Regions from separate parts of the Streptomyces sp. NPDC102437 genome, predicted to be linked through region 3. Evidence: riboswitches for the same ligand, from Rfam matches in the RefSeq annotation. Region 3 holds a riboswitch; each other region holds the start of a gene.
What was found. Region 3 has a riboswitch for cyclic di-AMP ahead of ACIRJP_RS16985 (C40 family peptidase). Riboswitches for the same ligand answer to the same signal wherever they lie in the genome.
Positions count from the first base shown of each region.

Region 1 (6,975 bases), on a different contig from region 3:
CGTCCATGGGTCGCTCCCAGATCAGCGCGAGTTCATCGCGACGGAAGATCAAAAGATAAAACAGTCATACCACCGCATACCTCACCTCGCTCGCCGGTCGCCGGACGCTCGCGGGCACCGTTCCACCGGGGTGGGCGCGGAGTACCGTGGAGATGTCGAGGGAGGCTCGGGCCTCCAGGAGGCGGGGTCGCCTCGTGTCCATGAAGCGGTGCGGGACACCGCACGAGAAGCGGCGTGAGCAGGCGTTCACGGGGACGCTCGCGAGGGCGACGCATGCACAGGGCAGATGAGTCCGCCCGGAGCCCGGTCGGGGCGGTCGGCCGCGTGACCGTGCCGATCCCGCCCGGTGGGCCGGGAGAGGTACTGGTGGCCGTACGGGGTGGGTCCGAGGCCTACACCGCATGGTCGGCGACGTCGATCGACAGGGACGCGCGCGTGGTGGTCGTCGACGCGGTCTCGGCGCGGGGCGTGATCGTGGAACGCCTGCCGTCCTGAGCCGGAACAGCCGAAACCGTCGCGTACACCAAAAACGCAGTGACGTACGGCAGGAGTCTTCCCATGTTCTTCTGGCACGTTCCCGCCCCCAACGAGGCGATGCTCATCTCCGGTTCCAAGAGCCGGCAGACCCTGGACACCCAGTTCCGGATCGTCACCGGGCACGGCAGTTTCGTGCTCCCGGTGAAGCAGAAGGCGCGCATGCTCTCGCTGGCGCTGCGCGAGGCGGAGATCACCGAGGACTGCGTGACGCAGCAGGGCATCCGCCTCAACGTCCGGGCCGTGGCAGTCTTCAAGGTCGGCGACGACGCCGTGTCCATCGCCAACGCGGCCCGCCGTTTCCTGACCGAGCAGGAGCAGATGGAGGAACTCGTCGGGCGGATCTTCGCCGGGCACCTGCGTTCCATCGTCGGCGGGCTGACCGTGGAGCAGATCATCCGTGAACGCAACCGGGTCTCCCAGGAGGTCATCGCGGGCAGCCACGGCGAGATGGAGAAACTCGGCATCGTCGTGGACGCCCTCCAGATCCAGGAGATCGACGACGCCACCGGCTACATCAAGAACCTCGCGGCCCCGCACGCCGCCGCGGTCGCCAGCCAGGCCCGGATCGCCGAGGCCAAGGCCGACCAGGAGGCCAGCCAGCGCGAGCAGCAGGCCGCCGCGCTCAAGGCGGAGTACGAACGCGACACCGCGATCAAGCGGGCCGGCTTCCTCGCCGAGACCGAGCAGTACAACGCCCGCGCCGCACAGGCCGGACCGCTCGCCGGCGCCAGGGCCTCGCAGGAGGTCATCGAGGAGCAGACCGCGCTGGCCGAACGGCAGGCCGCGCTCGCCGCGCAGCGGCTGGAGGCGGAGGTCCGGCGCCCGGCGGACGCCGAGGCGTACCGGCAGCGCACCCTGGCGGAGGCGGCCCGGGACCGGGCGAAGTTCGAGGCGGACGGCAACGCGTACACCGAACGGACCCTCGCCCAGGCGCAGGCCGACGCCAACAGTGCGCGCGCCGCGTCGCTGCGTGACGGCAACCAGGAGCTCATCGCCGCCAACCGCATCGTGGAGAACCTGCCCGCCCTGGCCGACGCCGCCGCCCGGGGCATGTCCGGCGCCGACCTCACCGTGCTCAACGGCACCGATGGCGTCAACGAGTTGGCGGCGGGCGTCGTCGGCCAGGGGCTGGCGATCCTCCACTCGCTGCAACGGGGCGTGGACCCGGTGAAGCGGCAGGAGGACGGAATGAAGGGCGGGCGGACCCGATTGGTCAAAAGGGCGCCGGAGATGCCGTAGAGTTGTGTTCACCGACGCGGGGTGGAGCAGCTCGGTAGCTCGCTGGGCTCATAACCCAGAGGTCGCAGGTTCAAATCCTGTCCCCGCTACTGAAGAATTCAGGCCCGGCACGCATGCAGCGTGCCGGGCCTGATTCGTTTTGCTGTGCCCATTCCCCCCATTGGCCGAAGAGGATTCGCCGCTCCGTTCCGGTCCGGCGAGCCTGGGGGTGGGGCGCGGTACCGTCCGCAGCCGCGCGCGTACCGGGCAGGAGACCACAGGTGTGGAAGCGGGAGAGGCGGCGCGGCAAGCATGTCGGGGGCGGTGCCGGTACCCGGCGGTTCGTACGGATGCTGCCCGCCCTGATGATTCTCGGCGGGCTGGTGTTCGACGCCCTCACCCCGCCGATTTTCACGGCCATCCCGCTGTTCGTGGCCGCTCCGCTGATCGCCGCCCCGTTCTTCTCGCTGGCCAGCACTGTCCGCACCGCTATCGCCGCGATGCTGGCCGTCATCGCGCTGCGGCTGTACACCAGCTCGTTGCCGGAGGCCGTGCCGTTGATCGAGCTGCTCACCCTGGCCACCGTCTCGGTCCTTGCGGTGGTGATCAACGGGGTCGTGCGGCGCGGCAACGAGCAGCTGGCCTCCGCGCGGTACATCGCGGAGACGGCCATGCGCGCGGTGCTGCCGCAGCCGGCCGACCGGATCGGCGGACTGCATGTCGCGGCGCGGTACGAGGCGGCACAGGCGGACGAGTTCGTCGGCGGTGACCTGTTCGCCGTGGCGGACACCCCGCAGGGGGTGCGGCTGGTGGTCGGTGACGTACGGGGGAAGGGGCTCGACGCCGTCGAGACGGTGGCGGTGGTCATCGGGGCCTTCCGCGAGGCGGCCGAGCAGGAATCCTCGCTGGAGGGGGTGGCGCGGCGGCTGGAGCGGGCGCTGGCGCGGGAGGAGGCGCGGCGGGGCGGGCTCGATGTGCTGGAGGGCTTCATCACCGCCGTGCTGGCCGAGATCCCGTACGGGCTGCCCCTGGTGCGGATCGTCAACCGCGGGCACCCCGAGCCGATCCTGCTGCATCCGGACGGGGCGCTGGAGGTGCTGAAGCCCTCCGTGCCCGCGCTGCCGATCGGGATGGGGCTGGGAGCGTGGCCGGAGTGCACGGACGAGTGGGATCTGCCGGCCGGGACGACGCTGCTCCTCTACACGGACGGCCTCTCCGAGGCGAGGGACGCCGAGGGGGTCTTCTACGATCCGGCGGCCCGGCTGCGCGGGCGGATCTTCCCGGGGCCCGAGGAGCTGCTGTCCGCCCTGACCGATGACGTGCGCCTGCACACGGGCGGCGAGACGACCGACGACATGGCGTTGCTCGCGGTCGCACGTCCGGCCGAGGGGCAGCCGGACCGGCGAAGGACCGTGCGGATCGTCGGTGCTGAGGAGACGTGAAAAGACGGAAGGGACGGACAGGGACGGTGGCGTGGCGGGCCGATGCCACCGTGCGTAATCGAAAGGCGCCGCTCCGCATAACGTTTGACGCAACGTCAGAAACGGGGTAGTGACTGAAGGTCGGTCAACTCGTCCGGTTCCACCCGCTTGTGTCCCGTAAAGTCCAGGCCAAGGAAGTGAACGATCAGTGGGAACAGCTTGGAATACGGCCCCGGTGTCTATTAACGTTCGATAACGCAGCGCGGTCGTCCCAGCCGTCATCAGTGGCGGCGCCGTGCGCGAGCGCCGAATTCCGCAAGGGAACCGGGGAACCACCTACATGGGGTGAATCGGACACCTGTGTCTCGTGAGAGACGGAGGGGCCCGTAGGAGACCTTCCTGCTCCGAACCCGTCAGCTAACCCGGTAGGCGAGAAGGAAGGAAAGGAGTGCGCCCCCGTGGCGTCCAACAAGCCTGCCCCCGAGGCCCCGTCCCGGTTCGATCACGACTACGGCACCGGGCCCGAAGGCGACTTCACCGGCAATTTCACGGGTGAGTTCACCAGTGAGCCCGACCGCGGCTGGGACGAGTGGAACCCCACCGAGGAGACCGTCCGCCCCGTGCGCGGCAGGCACCGCGTCGCCAAGCAGCGCAACGGTCTCGCCCGTAGCTCCACGGTGCTGGGTGTCGGCGTCATAGCGGCGGTCGGCGCGGGTGGCATGGCCTCCGCGCAGAGCAAGCCGCCGGTCTCCATCTCCATGCCCGACGCCATCACGGACAACCTCCCCGACGCCAAGTCCCTTCCCGGCGTGGGCGCCCTGTTCACCGACGGTTCCGAGGCGGACAAGACCCAGGTCGCGGCCGCCACCGCCCCGCTCACCACCGCCGGAATCACCACCGCCGAGGCCGAGCAGGGCACGACGGACGCGGGCGAGGCGCTCCGCGCCCGCATCCTCCAGCAGGCCGAGCAGCAGCAGGACGCCGCCGACGCCGAGGCCAAGGCGGCCGAGGAGAAGAAGGCCGCGGAGAAGGCGGCCGCCGAGGCCCAGAAGCAGCAGGACGAGGCCAAGGCCAAGGTCGCCGCCGAGAAGAAGAAGGCGGAGGAGGAGGCCAAGAAGAAGGCGGAGGCCGCCCGGCTCGCCAAGCTCGCCGCCAGCTACGCCATCCCGACCTTCTCGTACACGATCACCTCGACCTACGGCCAGGCCGGTTCGATGTGGTCCTCCGGCTACCACACCGGCCTCGACTTCGCCGCTCCGACCGGCACCCCGATCAAGGCCGTCCACGGCGGCACGATCAAGTCGGCGGGCCTGGCCGGCTCGTACGGCTACCGCACCGTGCTGGAGCTGGAGGACGGTACGGAGATCTGGTACTGCCACCAGTCCTCGATCGGCGTGAGCGTCGGCCAGAAGGTCAGCACCGGGGACACCATCGGCCGGGTCGGCGCGACCGGCAACGTGACGGGACCCCACCTCCACCTGGAGGTCCACACCGCCTCCGGTACGGGCATCGACCCGATGGCCTGGCTCCGCGGCAAGGGCCTCAACCCCTGAGAACACCGGCGGTCCTGACGCTCACCCCCCGACGTCAGGGCTGCCGGTCTGTTGTGGGCGGTCGGTCGCGGGCGGCCTCATGAGTGATTCGGAATAGCGAGTTATCCGGAATCCGTTGATTCACTTATGACTTCACTTCGTAAGCTGGGCCCTTCCGACCTCCAGGTCTTCCCGCTCGCTCTCGGCGGCAACGTCTTCGGCTGGACCGCCGACGAGGCACAGTCGTTCGCGGTGCTGGACGCGTACGCCGCGGCGGGCGGCAACTTCGTCGACACCGCCGACGGGTACTCCGCCTGGGTCCCGGGCAACGAGGGCGGCGAGTCCGAGACCGTCATCGGCAAGTGGCTGGCCGCGCGCGGCAACCGCTCCGACATCGTCGTCGCCACGAAGGTCAGTACCCACCCCCGGTACCAGGGGCTCGCGCCCGCCAACATCAAGGCCGCGGCCGAGGAATCACTGCGCCGGCTCGGCACCGAGTACATCGATCTCTATTACACGCACTTCGACGACGAGACCGTGCCGGTCGAGGACATCATCACCGCCCTGGACCAGCTGGTGAGGGAGGGCAAGGTCCGCGAGATCGCCGCCTCCAACATCGGCCCCGCGCGGCTCCGGGCGTCCCTGGACTTCTCGGAGCGCGAGGGGCTGGCCCGTTACGTCGCCCTGCAGCCGCACTACAACCTGGTCTCCCGCGACACGTACGAGGGCGAGCTCCAGGACACGGTGGCCCGCGCCGGGCTCGGCGCTGTGCCGTACTTCGCCCTGGCGTCCGGTTTCCTCACGGGTAAGTACCGTCCGGGCACGTCGGTGGAGAGCGCGCGGGTAGAGGGCGCCCGTCGGCACCTGGAGTCGGAGCGCGGTCAGAAGGTCCTGGCCGCGCTGGACAAGGTTGCCCAGGAGCGCGGTGCGGAGATCGCGACCGTCGCGCTGGCCTGGCTCGCCTCCCGGCCGACCGTGGCCGCGCCGATCGCCTCGGCCCGTACGGTCGAGCAGCTGCCCGCGCTGCTGGCCGTCGCGGACCTCACCCTGACCGAGCAGGAACTGGCCGAACTCACCGAGGCATCCGCCTGATCGTGCCTGCCGCCTGACCGCGTCCGGCCGCTGCTGTCCTAGTGCGGTGGCTGCTGCGGCAACAGGTAGGGGTTGTAGCCGGGTCCGGGCGCGGGGGCGTTGAGGTAGGCGCCGTACTGCGCGTGCGGAGGGAACGGCCGGGCGTACGGGGGTGACGGCAGACGGTGAGGGCGCAGGAGCCCCGCCGCCTGTGCCGCGTACGCCAGGGCGGGGGCGGCCACCTCTCTGCGCTGCCAGAGGTGGTGCAGCAGCTCCAGCTCACGATCGGTGAAGTCCGGGCCGGCCGCCCCGCGGCGGGCCTGAAGACGCAGCGAAGCCAGTGAGATCGCGAACGATTCGTACTCGGCGACGGCCTGGGCGGCCGCCTTTCCCTGGGCCTTCGCCGTGGCCTCGACCTGCGCCGCTGTTTGCGCAGAGGGCCAGGGGGCGGGCCCGGGCACGGGTCCGGGTGCGGCCCCAGGGGCCCATCCGGGCCCGTAGGGGATCGCCCGGCTCCCCCGGGCGGTGACGGCGTACTGGCGGCGTGCCGCGTCGCGGGCCAGGCCGCGGGCCCGCATCGAGGAGAGGGCGAGCGGCTCCGCCGGGCTCAGCCAGCCCGCCGCGGCGTAGGCGGGCAGCTCGGCGGCGAGGGTGCGCAGCTCCCGCCGGCGCGACCAGATCGCCAGCCAGGTCACCAGGCCGAAAACCGGGACCATGAACACCGCGTACACGGCGTAGAAGCCGTACGGGCTGAAGACCGCCGAACCGTTCCACAGCGAGTGCATGCCCATGGCGAGGACGAGCCCCAGCAGCGGCAGCAGGAAGCGGCGGACCCGCCGGCGCCGGGCGCTCGCCGCGGCGAGCCCGAAACCTATGCCGGTCAGCACTGTGAAGAGCGGGTGTGCGAACGGCGACATCACCGCCCGTACGAAGAACGTCGCGGCCGTCACCGATACGACGCCCGAGGTGCCGATCTGCTGGTCCTGCCCGAAGGCGTTGCCGAGGTAGAGGATGTTCTCCGTGAAGGCGAAGCCGCTCGCGGTGATGCCGGCGATCACGACGCCGTCGACGATCCCGTTGAACTCCCGTCTTCGGAACAGGAAGATCAGCAGGACCGCGGCGGCCTTGGCGCTCTCCTCTACGACCGGGGCTATGACCGTGGCGCCGAGGGTGTCGGCGTTCGACGGGTCCGCGGT
Region 1 is NZ_JBIWKI010000015.1:176,476-183,450, forward strand. Features, by position in the region: gene ACIRJP_RS21270 (SHOCT domain-containing protein) at 1-7, opposite strand, end outside; gene ACIRJP_RS21275 (hypothetical protein) at 274-495, shown strand; gene ACIRJP_RS21280 (SPFH domain-containing protein) at 559-1,776, shown strand; tRNA gene ACIRJP_RS21285 (tRNA-Met) at 1,792-1,865, shown strand; gene ACIRJP_RS21290 (PP2C family protein-serine/threonine phosphatase) at 2,037-3,197, shown strand; cyclic di-AMP (ydaO/yuaA leader) riboswitch at 3,471-3,623, shown strand; gene ACIRJP_RS21295 (M23 family metallopeptidase) at 3,635-4,729, shown strand; gene ACIRJP_RS21300 (aldo/keto reductase) at 4,856-5,800, shown strand; gene ACIRJP_RS21305 (PrsW family intramembrane metalloprotease) at 5,839-6,975, opposite strand, start outside.
Region 1: linked by a shared signal. The riboswitch ahead of ACIRJP_RS21295 (M23 family metallopeptidase) and the one ahead of ACIRJP_RS16985 (C40 family peptidase) in region 3 are both predicted to bind cyclic di-AMP.

Region 2 (6,975 bases), on a different contig from region 3:
ACCCTGGGCAAGGACTGGATCTTCCGCCGCGTCTACTCGTCGATGGACCGGGTCCTGGTGCACTCCGCGAGCTTCGGCTCCAATGCCCAGGCGATGGCGGCCGGGCTCGCAGTCCTCGCGGTGATGGAGGACGAGCAGATCGTCGCCCGTGCGCTCCGCACCGGCGATCTGCTGCGCGACCGGCTGACCGCACTGGTCGACCGCTACGAGCTGCTGCACGAGGTGCGCGGGCGCGGGCTGATGATCGGCATCGAGTTCGGCCGGCCGTCCTCGCTGAAGCTGCGCAGCCGCTGGACCATGCTGCAGGCGGCCCGCAAGGGACTCTTCGCGCAGATGGTGGTGGTGCCGCTGCTCCAGAGGCACCGCATCCTCACCCAGGTGTCGGGGGACCACCTGGAAGTGATCAAGCTGATTCCGCCGCTGGTGATCGACGAGGCGGACGTCGACCGGTTCGTCACGGCGTTCACCGCTGTGATGGACGACGCACACAGCGGAGGTGGGCTGATGTGGGACTTCGGCAGGACACTGGTGAAGCAGGCGGTCGCCAACCGCTGATCCCGGAGGCTTTTGCCTGAGAGGCAAGGAATTTGCCTCTCAGGCAGGATCCTGGCCCAATAGGTACATGAATCCTCCAGACGGAGGGGCGGCCGACGAGCTGCCCGGAGTCGCACCACGCCTGCGCGATCTGCGCCGGAGCCGTGGTCTCACCCTGGAGACCGCCGCTCAGCGGGCCGGGCTCTCGCCCGCCCATCTCTCACGGCTGGAAACGGGCCGTCGCCAGCCCTCGCTGCCGATACTGCTCGGTCTTGCCAGGATCTACGGTACGACGGTCTCCGAACTGCTCGGCGAGAAGCCCCCGGAACGTGACGCGATCATCCGCGGGGGGAAGTACGAGGGAGCCGAGGCGGACGGCTGGATGTACCGGCAGGCCGGCGGTTCCGGCCGGGCCATGCAGGCGCTCCGCGTCCGGGTCCCGCAGGCCGCGCAGAGCGATCTCGTGCGCGTCCACCCCGGCGAGGAATGGCTGTACGTGCTCGCCGGACACCTGAGGGTCTGGCTCGGGGAGACCGTGCACGACCTCGCCCCCGGCGACAGCGCGCACTTCGACTCGCTCACCCCGCACCGCATCACGGCCGTCGACCGTGACGGTGCCGAGCTGCTCTTCGTCCACACCCTGCTGCAGAGCCCCGCCGCCGAGCTGTGCCTCGGCAGCGGTATCCACCGTCGCTGAGACCGGCTCCTCCGGTCGCCAGAGAGGACCGTCATGTCCGATTCAGAGAACTTCGACCCGTTGGGGTCCAGCAAGAACTACGAGGCCCAGGAGCGGAAGTTCCCGCGCGGCGTCGTGATCCGGCTGTTCGCCTACCTCATCGCCGGACACATCTTCGCGGCCTTCCTCTACCTGCTCTTCGCGGTGGCCGGCAAGGGCTGACCTGCTCTGCGCGGTGGCCGGCAAGGGATGACCGGGCCCGCTACCGTGCCTCCTCCAGAAGCCGGTCGCGCAGCCGGTCCCGGGTCTCGGGGGTGAGCGCCAGGCCCTCGGAGAAGTAGCGGTCCGTGCTGCCCCAGGTTTCCTCGATGGTGGCGAACGCCGCCTCCAGGTACTCGGCATGGGCGCCGAAGAGCGGGTTCAGCAGTTCCATCACCTCGGCCGACATGCCGTCCGCCGAGGTGTCGCTGCGCTTCACCTTGTAGCGGCGGTGGGCGTCGTTGGACTTCAGGTAGTCGGCCTCGATGGCCTCGCGCTCCACGCCGACGGCGAGCAGCGACACCGCGATCGACAGCCCGGCGCGGTCCTTGCCCGCCGCGCAGTGCATCAGGGCGGGCACGCTGTCCTCGGCCAGGGCGTGCAGCACCCTGCTGTGCTCGGCGGTGCGGTCCCGGATGATCGAGCGGTACGAGGCGACCATCCGGTCCGTCCCCTTGCCGTCGCCGAGGATCGAGCGCAGCTGCTCGACATCGCCGTTGCGGACCATGTGCCAGAACTGCGAGCCGTCCGCCGGGTCGGAGAGCGGGATGCTCACATTCCGTACGCCCGGCAGCTCGACGTCCAGCCCGTCGAGCCGGCGGTCGGCCGCGTTGCGGAAGTCGAAAACCGTGTGCAGGCCGAGGCCGCCGAGGAACGAGGCGTCCTCGGCGGTGGCGTGCGCGAGGTGACCGCTGCGGAAGAGCCGCCCGTGCCGCACCCGACGCCCGTCCATGGTGGGCAGCCCGCCCACGTCACGGAAGTTGCGGACACCCGCCAGCTCGGGTTCCGTCGACGGGATCTGCGGCAACTGCTGCGTCACGGTGACTCCTGGAGTGTCTGATGCCGGCGCGAGTCGCAGGCAAGGCCACTCCCGCGACGATACGACATTGATTCTTCAGGCAATCATCTCGTCCTATCCCTGTCGATACCCGGGCGAACTCCGGTTCTCCCGCGGCGAATCCGCTCGGGCAATTCCTCGCCGGGCCGTTGCCCGCACCCCACTGATGGTCGATGATGTGCGGAACTGTTCGAATGTGGGGATGCGATGATCGAGACGGGCAAAACCGGCCGGACCTGGCTGCTCACCGGGGCGAGCAGCAGCTACGCACTGCGACTGACCGAGCAGGGCGAGCTGGTCCATCTGCACTGGGGGCCGAGGATCGGCCTCGCGGCGGCCGAGGCGCTGGCCGCCGCGCCGGAGCTGCCCTTCAGGGCCTTCGAGTCCCACCTCGACGGCCGGGAGGAGTACCCGGTGGAGGGCGGGCCCAGGTTTGTCCGCCCGGCCCTCTCGGTGCGTACCCCCGAGGTCCGGGGTACCGAGTGGGCCTTCGGCGCCGCCGAGGCGGACGGGGACGAGCTGCGGATCGGCTTCACCGACTCGGTGCACCGGCTCGCCCTGACCCTGCACTACCGGATGCGGGACGACTCCGACGTCGTGGAGCGCTGGGCCACCGTCGCCCACGCCGGACCGGACGGCCCGCCGCTGGAACTGCTGCGCGCCGACGCGGCCGCCTGGTCGCTGCCGGCCCGCGACGGCTGGCGGCTGAGCCGGCTGCACGGGCGCTGGGCGGCGGAATCGCGGCTCGCGCGGGCGGAGCTGATCCCCGGCGAGAGCGTCATCTCCAGCAGGCGGGGCCACACCGGCCACCAGTTCCTGCCCTGGGTCGCGCTGGACGCCGACGGCGCCGCGACCGAGGAGAGCGGCGAGGTGTACGGCTGCGCCCTCGGCTGGTCCGGGTCGTGGCGGATCTCCGTGCAGCGGCTGCCCGACGGTCTCGTACAGATCACCGGAGGTGCCGGCTACGACGACTCCGGACTGCTGCGGCTGGCGCCGGGCGAGTCGTACACGACGCCCGTCTTCGCCGGTCTGTGGAGCGGGCAGGGGTTCGGCGGGGCGAGCCGTGCCTGGCACGCCTGGCAGCTGGCCCATGTGATCCCGGACGCGGCGAACCTGAGGCCGGTGCTCTACAACTCCTGGGAGGCGACGGGTTTCGACATCGCGCTGGACCAGCAGCGGGCCCTTGCCGAGCGGGCCGCGGCGATGGGCGTCGAACTGTTCGTCGTGGACGACGCGTGGTTCGGGCAGCGGACCAGCGACCGGGCCGGGCTCGGCGACTGGACGCCGAATCCGGACCGCTTCCCCGGCGGGCTGAAGCCGCTGGCCGACGAAGTGCACGGGCTCGGCATGCAGTTCGGTATCTGGGTCGAGCCGGAAATGGTCAATGCCGACAGTGATCTCTATCGCGCGCATCCCGACTGGGTGCAGCACTTCCCCGGGCGGGCGCGGACGGAGTACCGCAACCAGCTGGTGCTCAATCTGGCCCGCCCCGATGTGCAGGAATATCTCTGGGAACAGCTGGACACGCTGCTCACCGAAACTCCCGTCGACTATGTGAAATGGGATTTCAACCGCTGCTTCACCGACGCGGGCTGGCCGGGCGAGGAGTACCCGCAGAAGCTCTGGATCGAGCATGTGGACGCCCTTTACGGGCTGATCGACCGGCTCAGGGCCGCGCATCCCACGGTCGCGTTCGAGTCCTGCTCCGGCGGCGGGGGCCGGATCGATCTGGGGATCCTGTCCCGTACGGACCAGGTGTGGACCTCCGACAACACCGACCCGCTCGACCGTCTCGCCATCCAGGAGGGCTTCGGGCACCTCCACCCGGCCCGGGTGATGGCCGCCTGGGTCACCGACAGCCCGAACGACCAGCTCAACGGCAGGGTCAGCTCGCTGCGCTTCCGTTTCGTGAGTGCGATGGCCGGTGTGCTCGGAGTTGGTGGGGACCTCACCGAGTGGACCGAGGCGGAGCTGGCTGAGGCGCGGACCTGGGTGGACCTCTACAAGGAGATCCGGCCGGTCGTGCAGCAGGGTGAGCTGTACCGGCTGCGTGCGCCGCGCGGCTCGCTGAGCGCGGTCCAGTACATCCACGGGGACGACGTCGTGATCCTGATGTGGCTGGAGGCGCAGCGGTACGGGGAACGGCCCCCGGTTCTGCGGCTGCGCGGACTCGACTCCACGGCGACGTACACCTGTCTGGACACGGGGGCCGTGCACCATGGTTCGACACTGCTGCACCAGGGGCTGCACACCGGACTCCGGGGGGATCTCGACGCTCGGGTGCTGAGGCTCCGACAGGGGTGATCGGCAATGTATGTCCGTAATGGGGGTATTTGCCCGAACATAGCCCCCTTATAAGGGACATGGGGGGTGCCTCGTGAGCGGGATCATATCCGTGACGGTGCGTGGCGACGGGGGAGTCGGGTAATCCGTGCGCCGCGCGGAAAGCCAAGATCCTTAATCCACGGAGTGTGACCGGAATTCCGTGCCGAATTCCCCGGCGCGGATTCCGGTGTGGAACCCGTGGCTTGTTCTCGTCGTCCCGACTCGCTTACGGTCACCGTCAATCCGGTCGGACCGCCTAATCCTGCCGCCGTCCGGAATTCACATCCACTCATCGTGTGGCAGGAGCGGGGGAACCAGGTAAGCCGCCGACCGGAGAAATTCGGCCGGCTCGGGGTGAAGCCGCGCTCAGCGCGGCCGGGCATCTCCAGCCCGAACCCGACAGCTCACCTCGCAGGCGCCGGAGAGGAAACACGCCATGCCCATATCGGGTAAGCACCGTCGTCCGAAGATCAGCACCATCGCCCGTGGCGTCGCCGCGGTGAGCGCCGGCGGCGCGGTCGTCGCACTGCCGCTGCTCGGTGCCACCGGTGCCCAGGCCGCCCCGGCCGCCGCGCCGCAGTCGGCCGCCGCCACGCATGCCGCCCCGGCCGCGCAGAAGCAGGCCGCCACCACGACGTACTCCGTCGTCTCCGGCGACTACCTGTCGAAGATTGCCGCCGAGCACCAGATCAAGGGCGGCTGGCAGAAGCTGTACCAGGACAACCGCAAGGTCGTCGGCGAGGACCCCAGCCTGATCTTCCCGGGCATGAAGCTGACCCTCGGTGTCAAGGCCTCCGGCAGCGCCGCGCCCACCGGCGCCGGCACCGGCTCGGCCCTCCCGTCGAAGGCGCCCTCGGTGGTCGTCGAGAAGTCCGCCCCGGCCAAGTCCTCCGCCGCCCCGGAGTCCAAGGCCCCGGCCTCCGCCCCGGCCGCCACCCAGAGCACCGGCTCCGGTTACGTCCACCCGGTCCCTGGCAACCACACCACCAACTACCGCGCCTCCGGCTCCAACTGGTCCAGCGGCAGCCACACCGGCATCGACTTCCCCGTCGGCACCGGCACCAGCGTCAAGTCCATCACCTCCGGCACCGTCGTCGCCGCGGGCTGGGGCGGCGCGTACGGCAACCAGGTCGTCGTCAAGCACGCTGACGGCCACTACTCGCAGTACGGTCACCTGTCCTCCATCTCCGTCTCGGCGGGCCAGGCCGTGAGCACCGGCCAGCAGCTCGGCCTCTCCGGTGCCACCGGCAACGTCACCGGCCCGCACCTGCACTTCGAGGTCCGCACGGGACCGGCGTACGGCTCGGACATCGACCCGATCGCCTTCCTGGCCTCGCACGGCATCTACGTCTGAGCCGAACGGCCGGGCAGCTGAGCGACAAAGCATGACCTGAGCGACACAGAAGGGCGGTGCGCGGCGGCGCACCGCCCCTTCTGCTTATTCCCCCTTTACCAAAAACTGACCGGGTGGTCTATCTCACCACCCGTCAACCCTTTATTACGGTCGCGTAGGTCACATTCGGCGGTGCAGGATAAGCGTTTGTGGCAGACGATTCGAGAAAAAACCAACGTGGTGTCAACAACCGACAGGGCGTCATCGGGTCGTACGCGGCGATTGGCGACAGCTTCACCGAGGGAGTCGGTGACCCCGGCCCGGACGGGACCTTCGTCGGCTGGGCGGACCGGTTTGCGGTACTTCTCGCGGACCAGCTCCCGGATCCCGATACGACGGGCACGGAAGGCTCCGCGCCCGAAAATTTCAGATACGCCAATCTCGCCGTACGCGGACGCCTCCTCGACCAGATCGTCGAGGAGCAGGTGCCGCGCGCCAAGGAGCTCGCACCCGACCTGGTGAGCTTCTGTGCGGGCGGCAACGACATCATCCGGCCGGGCACCGACCCCGACGACGTGGCCGAGCGCTTCGAGCGCGCGGTCGCCGAGCTGACCGGGGCGGTCGGCACGGTCATGGTCACCACCGGCTTCGACACCCGTGGCGTTCCCGTGCTGCGCCATCTGCGCGGCAAGATCGCCACCTACACCGCCCATGTGCGGGCCATCGCCGACCGCTACGATTGCCCGGTCCTTGACCTGTGGTCGCTGCGGTCCGTCCAGGACCGGCGCGCCTGGGACGACGACCGGCTCCACCTGTCGCCCGAGGGACACACCAGGGTCGCGCTGCGCGCCGCCCAGGTCCTCGGCATCGACGTACCGGCCGACCCCGACCAGGAATGGCCCCCGCAGGCACAGCGCGGCACTCTCGAAGTACGGCGCGACGACATCCACTGGGCGCGCGAGTACCTGGTTCCGTGGATCGGCCGGCGGCTGCGCGGCGAGTCCTCCGGCG
Region 2 is NZ_JBIWKI010000072.1:2,909-9,883, forward strand. Features, by position in the region: gene ACIRJP_RS39490 (aspartate aminotransferase family protein) at 1-555, shown strand, start outside; gene ACIRJP_RS39495 (helix-turn-helix domain-containing protein) at 623-1,231, shown strand; gene ACIRJP_RS39500 (DUF6126 family protein) at 1,265-1,432, shown strand; gene ACIRJP_RS39505 (tyrosine-protein phosphatase) at 1,473-2,288, opposite strand; gene ACIRJP_RS39510 (alpha-galactosidase) at 2,514-4,610, shown strand; cyclic di-AMP (ydaO/yuaA leader) riboswitch at 4,908-5,064, shown strand; gene ACIRJP_RS39515 (peptidoglycan DD-metalloendopeptidase family protein) at 5,068-5,985, shown strand; gene ACIRJP_RS39520 (SGNH/GDSL hydrolase family protein) at 6,174-6,975, shown strand, end outside.
Region 2: linked by a shared signal. The riboswitch ahead of ACIRJP_RS39515 (peptidoglycan DD-metalloendopeptidase family protein) and the one ahead of ACIRJP_RS16985 (C40 family peptidase) in region 3 are both predicted to bind cyclic di-AMP.

Region 3 (6,975 bases):
ACGGCCTGGACCTGCTGGTCGACGAGGGGGAGGTGTTCGGCCTCCTGGGGCCCAACGGCGCGGGCAAGACCACCACGATGCGCGCGATCACCACGCTCCTGCCCGTGCCGCCCGGCGTCATCGAGGTGTTCGGCCATGACGCGGCTCGGCACAAGATGGCGGTGCGGCGCCTGCTCGGCTACGTACCGCAGCAGCTGTCGGCCGACGCGAGCCTCACCGGCCAGGAGAACGTCCAGCTCTTCGCCCGCGTGTTCGACGTACCCCGCCGCGAGCGCGCCGCGCGGGTCTCCCAGGCCCTGGACGCGGTCGGACTCGGCGATGTCGCGCACCGGCTCACCGCCACGTACTCCGGCGGCATGGTCCGCCGCCTCGAACTCGCGCAGGCACTGGTCAGCGCGCCCCGGCTGATGATCTTGGACGAGCCGACCATCGGCCTGGACCCGATCGCGCGCGACAGCGTCTGGGACCGCATCACCGAAATACGGGTCGGCACCGGCATGACGGTGCTGGTCACCACCCACTCAATGGACGAGGCCGACCAGCGCTGCGACCGGCTCGCGCTGATGCACCTCGGCCGACTCCGCGCGCTCGGCACCCCTGCCCAGCTCAAGGGCGAACTCGTCTCCCACCGAAGAGAATCGGGCGAGACGGAGCTTCCGCCACCGTCCTTGGAGGACGTCTTCCGATACCACTCCGGAAGCGCTCTGAACGGCCCCGGTTCCGCCGCGGAGAACGAGGGGAGAGGAGCGTTCCGAGATGTCCGCCGTACCCGTCGCACCGCATCCCGCCTCGGCTGAGTCCGGCCCGCTGGATCAGCGCTTCGCGCTGCTGCTGACCCCGCCACCGCCCCGAACCGGCTGGCGCGTCACACCCGCGCGGGTCACCGCGATGTGCGTGGTCGAAATGCAGAAGCTGCGCCACGACAGCACCGAGATCTACACCCGCGCCGTGCAGCCCGCGCTCTGGCTGCTGATCTTCGGCGTGACGTTCTCACGCATCCACGCCATCCCCACCGGCGGCGTTCCCTATCTCGACTTCCTCGCGCCCGGCATCATCGCCCAGTCCGCTATGTTCATCGCGATCTTCTACGGAATCATGATCATCTGGGAACGGGACTCCGGCGTCCTCACCAAACTCATGGTCACACCGACGCCGCGGACCGCCCTGGTGACCGGCAAGGCCTTTGCCGCCGGGGTGAAAGCAGTGATCCAGGCCGCGGTCGTCATCGTGATCGCCGCGCTGATCGGTGTCGGCATGACATGGAACCCGTTGCGGCTGCTCGGCGTCGTCGTGGTCGTCGTGCTCGCCTCGGCGTTCTTCTCCTGCCTGTCGATGTCGATCGCCGGGATCGTCCTCACCCGCGACCGGCTGATGGGCATCGGCCAGGCCATCACGATGCCGCTCTTCTTCGCCTCCAACGCGCTCTACCCGGTCGCCCTCATGCCTGGCTGGCTCCAGGCCGTCAGCCGGGTGAACCCGCTGAGCTACGAGGTCGACGCCCTGCGCGGGCTGCTCATCGGCACCCAGGCCCACCTCGGCCTCGACCTCGCGGTCCTCGCTTTCGCGGCACTGGTCGGCATCGTCGCCGCCGGTTCGCTGCTGGGCCGCCTGGCCCGCTGAGCCTACGGGGGTATCCGGGTTCACCAGCCGTTCGTGTGATCGGCCCGCCCGATGCGGGTTCGGTAACTCGTTGACCTTTCTGGTTGGCCGTCGGGCGCCTGCCGATGAGACGCGTCTCCCGGATACGTGCCTCACCACGCGGTGGCACCCGCCCGTCACGCCCCCTGGAAGGTCAGGGCCGGCACCTCTGTCAGACGCCGCTTCAGCGCCTCCGCGGGCGCCCGGGGTGGGGGAGCCGGCGATCCGGACACCGGTGCCGGCGAGGAGGTACAGCGTCCGCAGCGTGCGTATGGCGTTGGAGGTGTGCGCGGCCACGGTGGGGGCGCCGCGCCGGCCGGCGGCGAAGTCCCTCTCGATCGCGTCCAGCCAGCCGACGGCCTCCGCCTCGGACAGTTCCGGCCGGGTGAGCGTGCGGGCGACGCCCTGGGCGAGCCGGTCGTCCTCCTGTTGGGCGAAGAGCTCGTCGGTCGGAACCACGAGCCGCTCCGCCGCCAGCGCGAGCATCTCCTTCGGCTCGACCTCCGGATGGAGCCCGAAGGCGCCCAACAGGTCCGCGCCGTGCGCGACGGCGGGGAGCCAGCCGAGCTACGCCAAATATGACTGCCGCGTGGGCACTTACCAAGAATCCGCCCTCGGCGAACAGTCAAAACAACCTCTGACCTGGGATTTTAGTGGATCACCAGGATCACACTCCCATCCTAGCCGTCTGTACGTCCTGTACATTTTCTACGGAAGCCGCTGCGGCCCCCTGCAACGCCTGGACAGACCCCGGAGGAAAGGCATCGCCATGCTGTTCCGTCCCACCGCCCGTCACGTGCTGCCCGAGTTCACCGAGCGCACATCCAGCGGGACCCGCACCCTCGACCCGTACTCCAAGCTGCTCTCCGAACGGATCGTCTTCCTCGGCACCCCGGTGGACGACACCGCGGCCGGCGATCTGATCGCGCAGCTCATGTATCTGGAGCACGACGCCCCGGACCGGCCCGTATCGCTCTACATCAACTCGCCCGGCGGCTCGTTCGGGGCCATGTCCGCGATCTACGACACGATGCAGTACCTCGATTGCGAGGTGGAGACCTACTGTCTCGGCCAGGCCGGTTCCTGCGCCTCCGCGCTGCTCGCCGCGGGCGCTCCCGGCCGGCGGTACGCACTGCCCGGCGCGCGGGTCATCGTGCGGCAGCCCGAGCTCGCCGAGCCGGTGCGGGGCCGGCCGTCCGACCTGGAGATCGAGGCGGGGGAACTGGAGCGGGTCCGCGCGATGCTCACCGCTCTGTTGGTCCGTCACACGGGCCGCACCGAGGGGCAGATCACCGCCGACACCGAACGCGACCTCATCCTCGACGCGGCGGGCGCAATGGCGTACGGGCTGGTGGACCACGTCCTGGAGAACCGGAATTCCTCGCTCCCGCCGCACGGCGCGAGGTGAACGCCCAATGCGGCCACCGGAGTTCCCGCCCCTTCCCGCACTGACCCGCGCCGAGGGGGAGTTCATCGACCACTACCTCGAAGTCCTCGACCAGGTAGGCCGGATCAACCCGGTCCGAGGCAGCGACACCTACGGCGCACTGCGCGCCGCACAGGCACTCGTGGCGCGGTCACGGGCGCTGCGGGACGCCCTCGCGTTGATGCACGAGCGCGGCGAGGCACACATCCACGCCGCCACACTCGCTCGGGCGCTGCGCGTGCTGGACGGGGAACGGCGGGCCGGACGCGTCACCGTACCCCCTGCGCCGGGCAGTTGACCGAATCCCGCGCCTGCCTGTCGCCGGCGGGGCCCGCCCAACTCCCCCTGCCTCGCCGTCCGGCGGCCCTTCACCCAACTCCCGTACTCGACACGCCCGACGGCCTCACCGAAAATCCTCGCTCGTTCGGCGTAGGAAGTCCCCCTCCCGAGGGACCACTCAACTTGCGTTTCACGCGTGGACAGTGAGCGGAATCCAGCCTTCCGTGCCTGGTACGAACCCCTTCCGGATCACCGACGGAGCGTCAAAGTTCATCGGGGCCACTCGAACGGATCAGTCGTGAGGAGCCTCACATATCCCCGTTTCGGCTCGGAAATCCGGCAGCCGGTGAGTCAAGATCCCTGGGACGACAAGCCCCCGCCACCACGGCGGGGCGGTCCGGGCGGACGCCGAGTCCTGCCGCCGTCCGGATGCCTGGTCGACAGAAGTGGATCGGCAGGAGTGGAGGACCCGAGCACAACGGGTCGACCTGAACACCGGTCGACCCTCGGGGTGAAGCCGCCGAACGCGGCCGGGCAACTTCGCCAGCCCGAACCCGACAGGTCATCCTTCACAGGCGGCTGACGAAGGGTTGCGCATGAGTGCGCAGGTTCATGTCCCGTCTCTGCTCGTCCGGGCCGGTACGGCCTCGGTTCTCACACTCGCCGCCGTCGGCGGCACCATGTTCGCCCCCGGCGCCGCGACGCAAGCCCAGGCGGCGACGCTGCCGATGAAGGCGCTCAAGATCGCGGCATCGAAGAGGGGGGCGCCCTACGGTTGGGGGGCCACCGGACCCAACCGCTTCGACTGCTCGGGGCTGACGCTCTACTCGTTCAAGAAGGCGGGCAAGAAGCTCCCCCGCACAGCCCAGCAGCAGTACAACCGGACGCGGCACATCTCGGCCTCGCACCGCAAACGCGGCGATCTGGTCTTCTTCCACTACGGCCGCAGCGTCTACCACGTGGGGATCTACGCCGGTAAGGGAAAGATCTGGCACTCGCCGAGGACCGGCTCCGTGGTGCGGTTGGAGAAGATCTGGACCAAGAGCGTCTACTACGGCCGGGTCCGCTGAGGAAGGGCCCGTCCGGCGGGCCGGGGCCGCCGGCCGCTCCCGCGCTCAGTGCGGCAGCGGGCCGGTCACCAGCACCAGCCCCAGCGCGGTGAGCGCCGCGCCGCTGCCGCCCTCGATGGCGCGCGCGGTACGCGGCCGGCGCAGCCACCGCCCCAGCCGGTCCACGAGCAGCGCCACGGCCGGGAACCAGACCAGCGCCATCGCGACGACGATCGCCGCAAGCAGCAGGGTCCTGGGCAGCGGCGGCTGGCCGTCGGGGACGAACTGCGGCAGCAGGCTCAGGAAGAGCACCGGCGCCTTGGGATTGAGCGCATTGGTCAGGAAGCCCTGCCGCAGCGCCCGCACGCGTCCCCGGTCCGCGGGCCGGTCCTCGGGACCGTCCCCGCCCGGGGCGCGGCGCCGGGCCGCGCGCAGGGCGCTGATGCCGAGGTACAGGACGTAGACCCCGCCGAGCAGCTGGACGGTACGCAACAGGGCGGGCACCGCCACGAGCACCGCGGCGAGCCCGGCGACAGCCAGGGCGGTGTGCACCAGCAGGCCGCCGGCCACGCCCAGCGCGCTGGCCACCCCCGCGCTCCGGGAGGCGAGCGCGTTGCGTACGACGACGGTGAAGTCCGCGCCCGGCAGCGCGACCATTCCTGCGGCGACCCCGACGAAGGCGATGAGTTGTGCGTCCATGGGTCCACCCTGACCCGACTGAGCCATTAGCGTGTACTTGCAATCTTCTGGGTCTGCCAAAAGGAACGCTTAATGTATGACCCGACACGGCTGGCGGCGCTGGTGGCGGTCGCGGAGGCCGGATCGATCACCCGGGCCGCCGCACGCCTGGGCTACACCGCGCCGGCCCTTTCCCAGCAGCTCGCCAAGCTGGAGCGGGAGGCGGGCGCCTCGCTGCTGGTACGTCACCACCGAGGCGCCCGGCTCACGGCCGCGGGCGAACTGCTGGCCGGACGCGCCCGGCGCGTCCTCGACGAGATGGACCAGGCCCGCCATGAGCTGGCCCGCCTCTCCGGACTGTCCGGCGGACGCCTGCGGGTCGGCACGTTCACCACGGCGGGCATCCATCTGCTGCCGCCGGTGCTGAGCGCCTTCCGGCGTGCCCACCCGGATGTGGAGCTGGCGGTCACCGAGTACGAACCGCCCCAGGGGGTGGCGGCGGTGGCCGCCGGCGAGGTCGATCTGGCGCTGACCCATGTGTACGAGCCGGCCGCCGCGACGCCCTGGCCCGCCGGGGTCTTCGCCGAACCACTGCTGGTCGAGGAGCTGGTGCTGATCACGGCGGTCGGCCAGATGCTGTCCGAGGGCAGTGGGAGACTGCCGGTGACCGAACTGGCGGGCCGGCCGCTGATCAGCAGCGCGCCCACGCATCCGCCGCGACGCGGGGTGGAGCAGGCCCTGGCCGAGGCCGGGGCGACACCCGCCGTGGTCTGTGAGTCGCCCGGCTATGCGCTGGTGTGCGCGCTGGTCAGTGCGGGCATCGGGATGGCGGTCGTCCCGGAGATGGTCGCCGCGATGTCGCCCACGCCCCTGTCCGTGCGGCGGCTGGATCCCGCTTCCTTCCGGCGGACGATCTCGGTGGTGCACCGCGGTGACCGGGCGAGCGCCGCGGCGGCGACGCTCCAGGCCCTGTTGCGCAGCGGGTTCGGGAGGGCGGGCTCGGCGCGGCCGGGCGGCGAAGCGGGGTGAGCGCGTCGGTCAGCTCTGCACGGGGATGCTCCACGGAAGCGCGATCCACACCGTCTTGCCGCCCTCGGCGGTGGGTGTGACGGTGAGCCGGCCGCCGCATTCCTTGGTCAGACAGCGGATGATCACCATGCCGCGGCCGTTGTCCTGCTGGACGGCGGCGGGCAGCCGCCTGGGCCAGCGGGGGTGACTGTCCGTCACCCCGACGTGCAACTGCTCCTCCCGCTCCAGCCGGAGGTCCACGGTGAACGTGGGCGACTGCCCGAAGGTGTGCTGGACAGCATTGGTCGCGAGCTCCGAGACGATGAGCTGGATACTGTCGGCGAAGTCGGTTTCGGCGGCCAGACCCAATTCGGTGAGCCCCCGGGCCATGTACCTGCGGACTGCCGAGACCGAGACCGGCTCGCTCGGCAGAGTGACGTTTGCTTCCTGATGGTCTGCCATGGAGAGCCGTCCCATTCCCACCCGAACCGACCTGCGATCGGTACAGGTTGCGCTTCGCGCCAGATTGCCATCGATGCTGCCCTCTGGGACGGCGTTCCACCAAGACATGCATATATCTGTCGCTCGAAGCGGTGAACCCTGCCACGCAAGACCGTATGCGGACGGCACACTGTCCGCTCGGCAGAAGAGGGAGGGAGGCCACGCATGCAGCACGGCCCTGCGGTTCGACGCCGCAAGCTCGGGGAGGAGCTCCGGAGTCTGCGCCACGCGTCGGGACTGACCAGTCGGGACGCGGCGCGGATGCTCGGCTGGCACCAGTCGAAAGTGAGCCGGATCGAGACCGGGGTGAGCGGGGTGCAGCCGGCCGATGTGACCCGGCTGCTGGACGCCTACGGAGTGGACGACCCCCAGTTGCGGGATCTCCTTGCCGCGCTG
Region 3 is NZ_JBIWKI010000011.1:244,746-251,720, forward strand. Features, by position in the region: gene ACIRJP_RS16960 (ABC transporter ATP-binding protein) at 1-797, shown strand, start outside; gene ACIRJP_RS16965 (ABC transporter permease) at 757-1,620, shown strand; partial or broken gene ACIRJP_RS16970 (DUF2785 domain-containing protein) at 1,897-2,190, opposite strand; gene ACIRJP_RS16975 (ATP-dependent Clp protease proteolytic subunit) at 2,411-3,046, shown strand; gene ACIRJP_RS16980 (hypothetical protein) at 3,054-3,362, shown strand; cyclic di-AMP (ydaO/yuaA leader) riboswitch at 3,764-3,936, shown strand; gene ACIRJP_RS16985 (C40 family peptidase) at 3,940-4,413, shown strand; gene ACIRJP_RS16990 (LysE family translocator) at 4,459-5,091, opposite strand; gene ACIRJP_RS16995 (LysR family transcriptional regulator) at 5,164-6,099, shown strand; gene ACIRJP_RS17000 (ATP-binding protein) at 6,109-6,540, opposite strand; gene ACIRJP_RS17005 (helix-turn-helix domain-containing protein) at 6,745-6,975, shown strand, end outside.

Region 4 (6,975 bases), on a different contig from region 3:
ACGCCTGCGGTGTTTACGGAGTGTTGCGTGCTCCTCACCCCGCCGGGGGCGGCGGGCCCCCCTCGCAGCCGGTGCGCGGCCGCGGCCCGCTCCGCATGGTGCGCGGCCAGCGCCCTGGCCCGTTCCGCGTCGCCGCGCGCCACCGCGTCCACGATGGCCCCGTGCTCGGCCCAGGAGTCCACCGGGCGGGCAGGCTGCTCGACCGCGTACATCCAGGCGATCTTGTGTCTCAGCTGGGTGAGCAGCGCGATCAGGCCGGGGCTGCCGGAGGCCTGCGCCAGCGTCTCGTGGAACCAGCCGCCCAGCGCACGCAGGTCCTCGCCCTCGCCGCGCCGGGCCCGGTCCTGGCCGAGCCGCACGAGGCCGCGGAGCACCTTGAGGTGTGCTTCGGTGCGGCGTCGCGCGGCGCGGGCGGCGCCCAATGGCTCCAGCAGCGTGCGGACCTCCAGGAGGTCGGCCGCCTCCAGCTCGGTGGGCTCGGCGACGCAGGCGCCCGCGTGCCGGCGGGTGACCACGAAACCCTCGGACTCCAGGGTGCGCAGCGCCTCCCGTACCGGGACGCGTGAGACCCCGTAACGGCGGGCCAGCAGCTCCTCCCTGAGACGGCTGCCGCGTTCGAAGACACCGGAGACGATGTCGTCACGGATTGCCGTGCATACCGAATGCGCCGGAATGCGCATGTCCGAACCTCCGCCTCAATCCCCCGCGAAACGCGGCCGGCCGACGCCTGATACGCGACTCTATTGCAATGCGGCCGCATTTCCGATGCCGGGCAGAAATTCATGAATATATTTTGGCCACGGGGTGGCCGGGCGGGCAGTCGTCCCCCGCGGCCGGGCGGCGGGAATGCCGAAGGCCCCGGCATGCTGCCGGGGCCTTCGGACGAGGTGGTGCGTGGGCGTCGGTCAGACGTTGACGCCGTGGGCGCGCAGGTACGCGACCGGGTCCATGTCGGAGCCGTACGACGGGGTCGTCCGGGCCTCGAAGTGGAGGTGCGGCCCGGTGGAGTTGCCGGTCGAGCCGGACAGGCCGATCTGCTGGCCCGCGCGGACGCTCTGGCCGATGGAGACGCCGATCGAGGAGAGGTGGCCGTACTGCGTGTACGTGCCGTCCGTCATCCGGAGCACGATGTTGTTGCCGTACGCGCCGCCCCAGCCGGCCTCGACGACGGTGCCGGCGCCGACGGCGACGACGGAGCTGCCGGAGGCGGCGTGGAAGTCGATGCCGGAGTGGCTGCCGGAGGACCAGAGCGAGCCGCTGGACTTGTAGCCGGTGGTGACGTACGAGCCGGCGACCGGAAGCCGGAAGGCGCCCAGGCGGGTGCGCTCGGCGGACCGGGCGGCGCGTGCCTTCTCGGCGCGGGCCTCGGCGGCGCGCTTAGCTTCGGCCTTGGCGTTGGCCTTCGCCTCGGCCTTCTTCTTGGCCTCGGCCTTGCGGTGGGCCTCGGCCTTCGCCTTCGCCGCGGCGTCGGCCTGGTGCTGCTGGGCGTCGGCCTGGGCGTCGATCCGGTCGGCGAGGGTCTTGTCGATGGCGATGACCTGGCTGAGGCCTGTCTCGCTCACGGAGGGGGCGTCGGAGTCCGCTGCGAAGGCGGGAGCGGCCAGGCCGCCGATGACGCCGGTGGTGGCCAGAGCCGCGACGCCGACGACCTTCGCGCTGCGGCGCGTCAGTCGGCTCGGGGCACGGTGCTTCCCGGTGGCACGGGTGAACGCCATGGAGTGGCTGGTCCTTTCCTTCCTTCTCGCCTACCGGGTTAGCTGACGGGTTCGGAGCAGGAAGGTCTCCTACGGACGCACCGGCCCGTCCGGGCTCAGGCATCCGATTCACCCCAGGGACTTCATGGGTCCCCGGCTCCCCAGGCTCACGCCTGGCGGGGACTCGGCGATGACTGTCCGGTACGTCGCGGATGCGGCATACGAGTGACGGACAGTCGAGCCGACGCTAAGCGGGGTCACTTTCATTCACCAAACGGACAGGCCGTTTTGTAGCGCATCCCACAGGGCAGACAGGCAACCTCCCCCCAGAACGGACAAAAAGGAAGAACCTGGCGAGATCACACTCGCAAGGGTCTTCCTTCTGTCCCGGTATCTGCCGGTACAGCGAGAGTGGCGACGGGCAGGACGGGGCTGATGACCGGCCCCGCCCGGCGCCCGCCGGGCCACTCGTCAGCCGGTGACCACCGACACCTCTCCGATGCCCAGCGCCCGGACGGGCTCCTCGATCCGTGCCGCGTCGCCGACGAGGATCGTGACCAGCCGGTCACCCGGGAAAGCGTTGACGACCGCCGCGGTCGCCTCGACCGTGCCGGTCTCCGCGAGCCGGGCGTACAGATGTGCCTGGTAGTCGTCGGGGAGGTGCTGCTCGACCTGGTCGGCGAGGGTTCCCGCGACTGAGGCCGCCGTCTCGAACTTCAGGGGCGCCACACCCACGAGGTTCTGCACGGCCGTCTCGCGCTCCTCGTCGGTCAGCCCCTCCGCCGCCAGGGTCCGCAGCACGGTCCACAGGTCCTTGAGCGCCGGTTCGGTGGACTCCGTGTCCACCGAGCCGCTGATGGCGAGCATCGCGGCGCCGGTCGCCCCCGAGGCGGTGTCCGGGGCCGATGACCGCAGCACCTGGGCGAAGGCCCGTACGCCGTACGTGTAGCCCTTCTCCTCGCGCAGCACCCGGTCGAGACGGGAGGTGAGGGTGCCGCCCAGGCAGTACGTGCCGAGCACCTGGGCCGGCCACACGCTGTCGTGCCGGTCGGCGCCGATCCGGCCGATCAGCAGCTGCGTCTGCACCGCGCCCGGACGGTCGACGATCACCACCCGGCCGGTGTCGTCGGCGGTGATCGGCGGAGCGGGACGCGGGGCCGCGGTGTCGCCCGACCAGTCGCCGAGGGTGTCGGCGAGCAGCGCGTCCAGGTCGATGCCGGTGAGGTCACCGACGACCACGGCGGTCGCCGTGGACGGCCGGACGTGGGCGTCGAAGAAGGCGCGCACAGCGGCCGGGTCGATCCGCTCCACCGTCTCCTCGGTGCCCTGGCGCGGGCGCGACATGCGCGCCTCGGCCGGGAAGAGCTCCTTGGACAGTTGCTTGGCGGCGCGCCGGGCCGGGTTGGCCTGCTCGTGCGGGATCTCGTCGAGCCGGTTGCGCACCAGCCGCTCGATCTCGCTCTCGGCGAAGGCGGGCGCCCGCAGCGCCTCGGCGACCAGCGCTAGGGCCTTGGCCAGCCGGGAGGCCGGGACCTCCAGGGAGACCCGGACACCGGGGTGGTCGGCGTGCGCGTCGAGCGTGGCACCGCAGCGCTCCAGCTCGGCGGCGAACTCCTCGGCGCTGTGCTTGTCGGTGCCCTCGTTCAGTGCCCGCGACATGATCGTGGCCACGCCGTCGAGGCCCTCGGGCTCGGCGTCCAGCGGGGCGTCGAGGAAGATCTCGACCGCCACGACCTGCTGGCCGGGGCGGTGGCAGCGCAGCACCGTGAGGCCGTTGGGCAGGGCGCCGCGCTCGGGCGCCGGGAAGGCCCAGGGGCGGGCGGGGCCGGGGGCCGGCTGCGGGTGGTACTGCATCGAAACTCCAGTCGCGGCAGCGTCGGTCACTGGTCCGCCCCCTCGTGCGCGTCGGTGTCGTCGGCGTCGGTCGCCTCGGTCTCATTGGGCTCCGCGGCGTCCGCGGGCTCGGCCGGTTCGACCGGCTCGTAGACCAGCACCGCACGGTTGTCGGGGCGCAGCTGGGCCTTGGCGGCCGCCTGGACCTCCTCCACGGAGACGTCGAGCACCCGCTGAACGGCGGTCAGGGCGAGCTGCGGGTCGCCGAACAGCACGGCGAACCGGCACAGTTCGTCGGCGCGGCCGGCGACCGTACCGAGGCGGTCCAGCCACTCGCGCTCCAACTGGGCCTGCGCGCGCTCCATTTCCTCGGGCGTCGGGCCCTCGGCTGCGAACCGGGCGAGCTCCTCGTCGACCGCGGCCTCGACCTGCGGCACCTCGACGCCGCCGGACATCTTGACGTCCAGCCAGCCCAGCGAGGGCGCACCGGCCAGCCTCAGCAGTCCGAACCCGGCCGCCACGGCCGTACGGTCACGGCGCACCAGGCGGTTGTACAGCCGCGACGACTCGCCGCCGCCGAGCACGGTCAGCGCGAGGTCCGCCGCGTCGCACTCGCGGGTGCCGTCGTGCGGCAGCCGGTAGGCGGCCATCAGCGCGCGCGCCGGGACCTCCTCGCGCACCTCCTCGCGCAGCTGCTCGCCGATGATCTCGGGCAGCGTTCCGTCGCGCGGCGGCTGCTTGCCGTCGTGGGACGGGATGGAACCGAAGTACTTCTCGATCCAGGCGAGGGTCTGCTCGGGGTCGATGTCGCCGACGACCGAGAGCACCGCGTTGTTCGGCGCGTAGTACGTACGGAAGAAGGTGCGCGCGTCCTCCAGGGTCGCGGCGTCCAGGTCGGCCATCGAGCCGATCGGGGTGTGGTGGTACGGGTGGCCCTCGGGGTAGGCCAGTGCCGTCAGCTTCTCGAACGCCGTGCCGTAGGGGACGTTGTCGTAACGCTGGCGGCGCTCGTTCTTGACGACGTCGCGCTGGTTCTCCATGGACTCCTCGTCGAGCGCGGCGAGCAGCGAGCCCATCCGGTCGGCCTCGAGCCACAGGGCCAGCTCCAGCTGGTGCGTGGGCATGGTCTCGAAATAGTTGGTGCGCTCGAAGCTGGTGGTCCCGTTGAGCGAGCCGCCGGCCCCCTGCACCAGCTCGAAGTGGCCGTTCCCCTTGACCTGGCCGGAGCCCTGGAACATCAGGTGCTCGAAGAGGTGAGCCAGCCCCGTGCGCCCCTTGACCTCGTGGCGCGAGCCGACGTCGTACCAGAGGCAGACCGCGGCGACCGGGGTCAGATGGTCCTCGGAGAGCACCACGCGCAGGCCGTTGGCCAGGCGGTGCTCGGTCGCTGTCAAGCCGCCGGAGCCGGCCTGAGCGGTGGCCGTGTGACCCATGGGCATGTACGTCCCTTCGATCGCGATACTGGATTTCCTGCGAGACCTGCCACCTTAGGCAAGCGCACGGACCCCTGGCGAAGTTCCCGTAACGCGGAAGTTCGCATGAAAGAGGGGCGCATCCCCCTCTCGGCGGGGCGCGAAAGCACCGCGGCCGGGGCCCGGAACGCCTCTTGGGACGGGTCGAGGTCGGCGATGTCAGTGCGGCGGTCCACAATGGTCCGCGTCAGAACCTGAGGTTGCCCGAACAGAATCCGTGAAGGAGTCGCAGCAGCGATGGCCCGCCGCAGCACGAAGACCCCGCCGCCGGACGACTTCGAGGAGAAGATCCTCGACATCGACGTCGTCGACGAAATGCAGGGCTCCTTCCTCGAGTACGCGTACTCGGTGATCTACTCACGGGCCCTGCCCGACGCCCGCGACGGCATGAAGCCGGTGCACCGCCGCATCGTGTACCAGATGAACGAGATGGGCCTGCGCCCCGATCGCGGCTTCGTGAAGTGCGCCCGCGTCGTCGGCGAGGTCATGGGCAAGTTGCACCCGCACGGGGACGCGTCGATCTACGACGCGCTGGTCCGCCTGGCGCAGCCGTTCTCCATGCGGCTCCCCCTGGTCGACGGCCACGGCAACTTCGGATCGCTCGGAAACGACGACCCGCCGGCCGCCATGCGGTACACCGAGTGCCGGATGGCCGACGCGACGTCACTGATGACGGAGTCGATCGACGAGGACACCGTCGCTTTCCAGTCGAATTACGACGGCCAGGAGACGGAACCGACCGTTCTCCCCGCCGCGTATCCGAACCTCCTGGTCAACGGGTCGTCCGGGATCGCGGTCGGCATGGCGACCAACATGCCGCCGCACAACCTGGGCGAGGTCATCGCCGCCGCCCGGCACCTGATCAAGCATCCAGGCGCGGACCTGGAGACCCTGATGCGGTTCGTGCCGGGTCCCGATCTGCCCACCGGCGGCCGGATCGTGGGTCTGGGCGGCATCAAGGACGCGTACGCCCGCGGCCGCGGCACGTTCAAGATCCGTGCGACCGTCTCGGTGGAGAACGTGACGGCCCGCCGCAAGGGCCTGGTCGTCACCGAACTGCCCTTCACCGTCGGCCCGGAGAAGGTGATCGCCAAGATCAAGGACCTGGTCTCGGCGAAGAAGCTCCAGGGCATCGCGGACGTGAAGGACCTGACCGACCGCGAGCACGGCCTGCGCCTGGTCATCGAGGTGAAGAACGGCTTCGTGCCGGAAGCAGTGCTGGAGCAGCTCTACAAGCTGACGCCGATGGAGGAGTCCTTCGGCATCAACAATGTGGCGCTGGTCGACGGACAGCCGCTCACTCTGGGGCTCAAGGAGCTCCTGGAGGTCTATCTCGACCACCGCTTCGACGTGGTGCGCCGGCGCAGCGAGTTCCGCCGGGGCAAGCGCCGCGACCGGCTGCATCTGGTCGAGGGCCTGCTCGTCGCGCTGATCGACATCGACGAGGTCATCCGGATCATCCGGTCCAGTGACAACTCGGCGCAGGCGAAGGAGCGGCTCGTCGAGCGGTTCTCGCTGAGCGAGATCCAGACGCAGTACATCCTGGACACCCCGCTGCGCCGGCTGACCCGCTTCGACCGGATCGAGCTGGAGAGCGAGCGGGACCGGCTCAACGGCGAGATCGAGGCGCTGACCGCCATCCTCGAATCGGACACCGAGCTGCGCAAGCTGGTCTCCTCGGAACTGGCCGCGGTCGCCAAGAAGTTCGGCACCGACCGTCGTACGGTGCTGCTGGAATCGGCCGGTGCCCAGGTCGCCTCGGTGCCGCTGGAGGTCGCGGACGACCCGTGCCGGGTGCTGCTGTCCTCGACCGGTCTGCTGGCCCGTACCGCCAATGACGAGCCGATCGTGCTCGCCGAGGACGCCAAGCGTTCCAAGCACGATGTGATCGTGTCGGCGGTACCGGCGACGGCCCGCGGCGATGTGGGCGTCGTGACGTCGACGGGCCGGCTGCTGCGGCTCGCGGTGATCGATCT
Region 4 is NZ_JBIWKI010000007.1:108,454-115,428, reverse strand. Features, by position in the region: gene ACIRJP_RS11560 (GntR family transcriptional regulator) at 1-680, opposite strand, end outside; gene ACIRJP_RS11555 (M23 family metallopeptidase) at 906-1,715, opposite strand; cyclic di-AMP (ydaO/yuaA leader) riboswitch at 1,728-1,894, opposite strand; gene ACIRJP_RS11550 (M16 family metallopeptidase) at 2,166-3,548, opposite strand; gene ACIRJP_RS11545 (M16 family metallopeptidase) at 3,575-4,966, opposite strand; gene ACIRJP_RS11540 (DNA topoisomerase (ATP-hydrolyzing) subunit A) at 5,237-6,975, shown strand, end outside.
Region 4: linked by a shared signal. The riboswitch ahead of ACIRJP_RS11555 (M23 family metallopeptidase) and the one ahead of ACIRJP_RS16985 (C40 family peptidase) in region 3 are both predicted to bind cyclic di-AMP.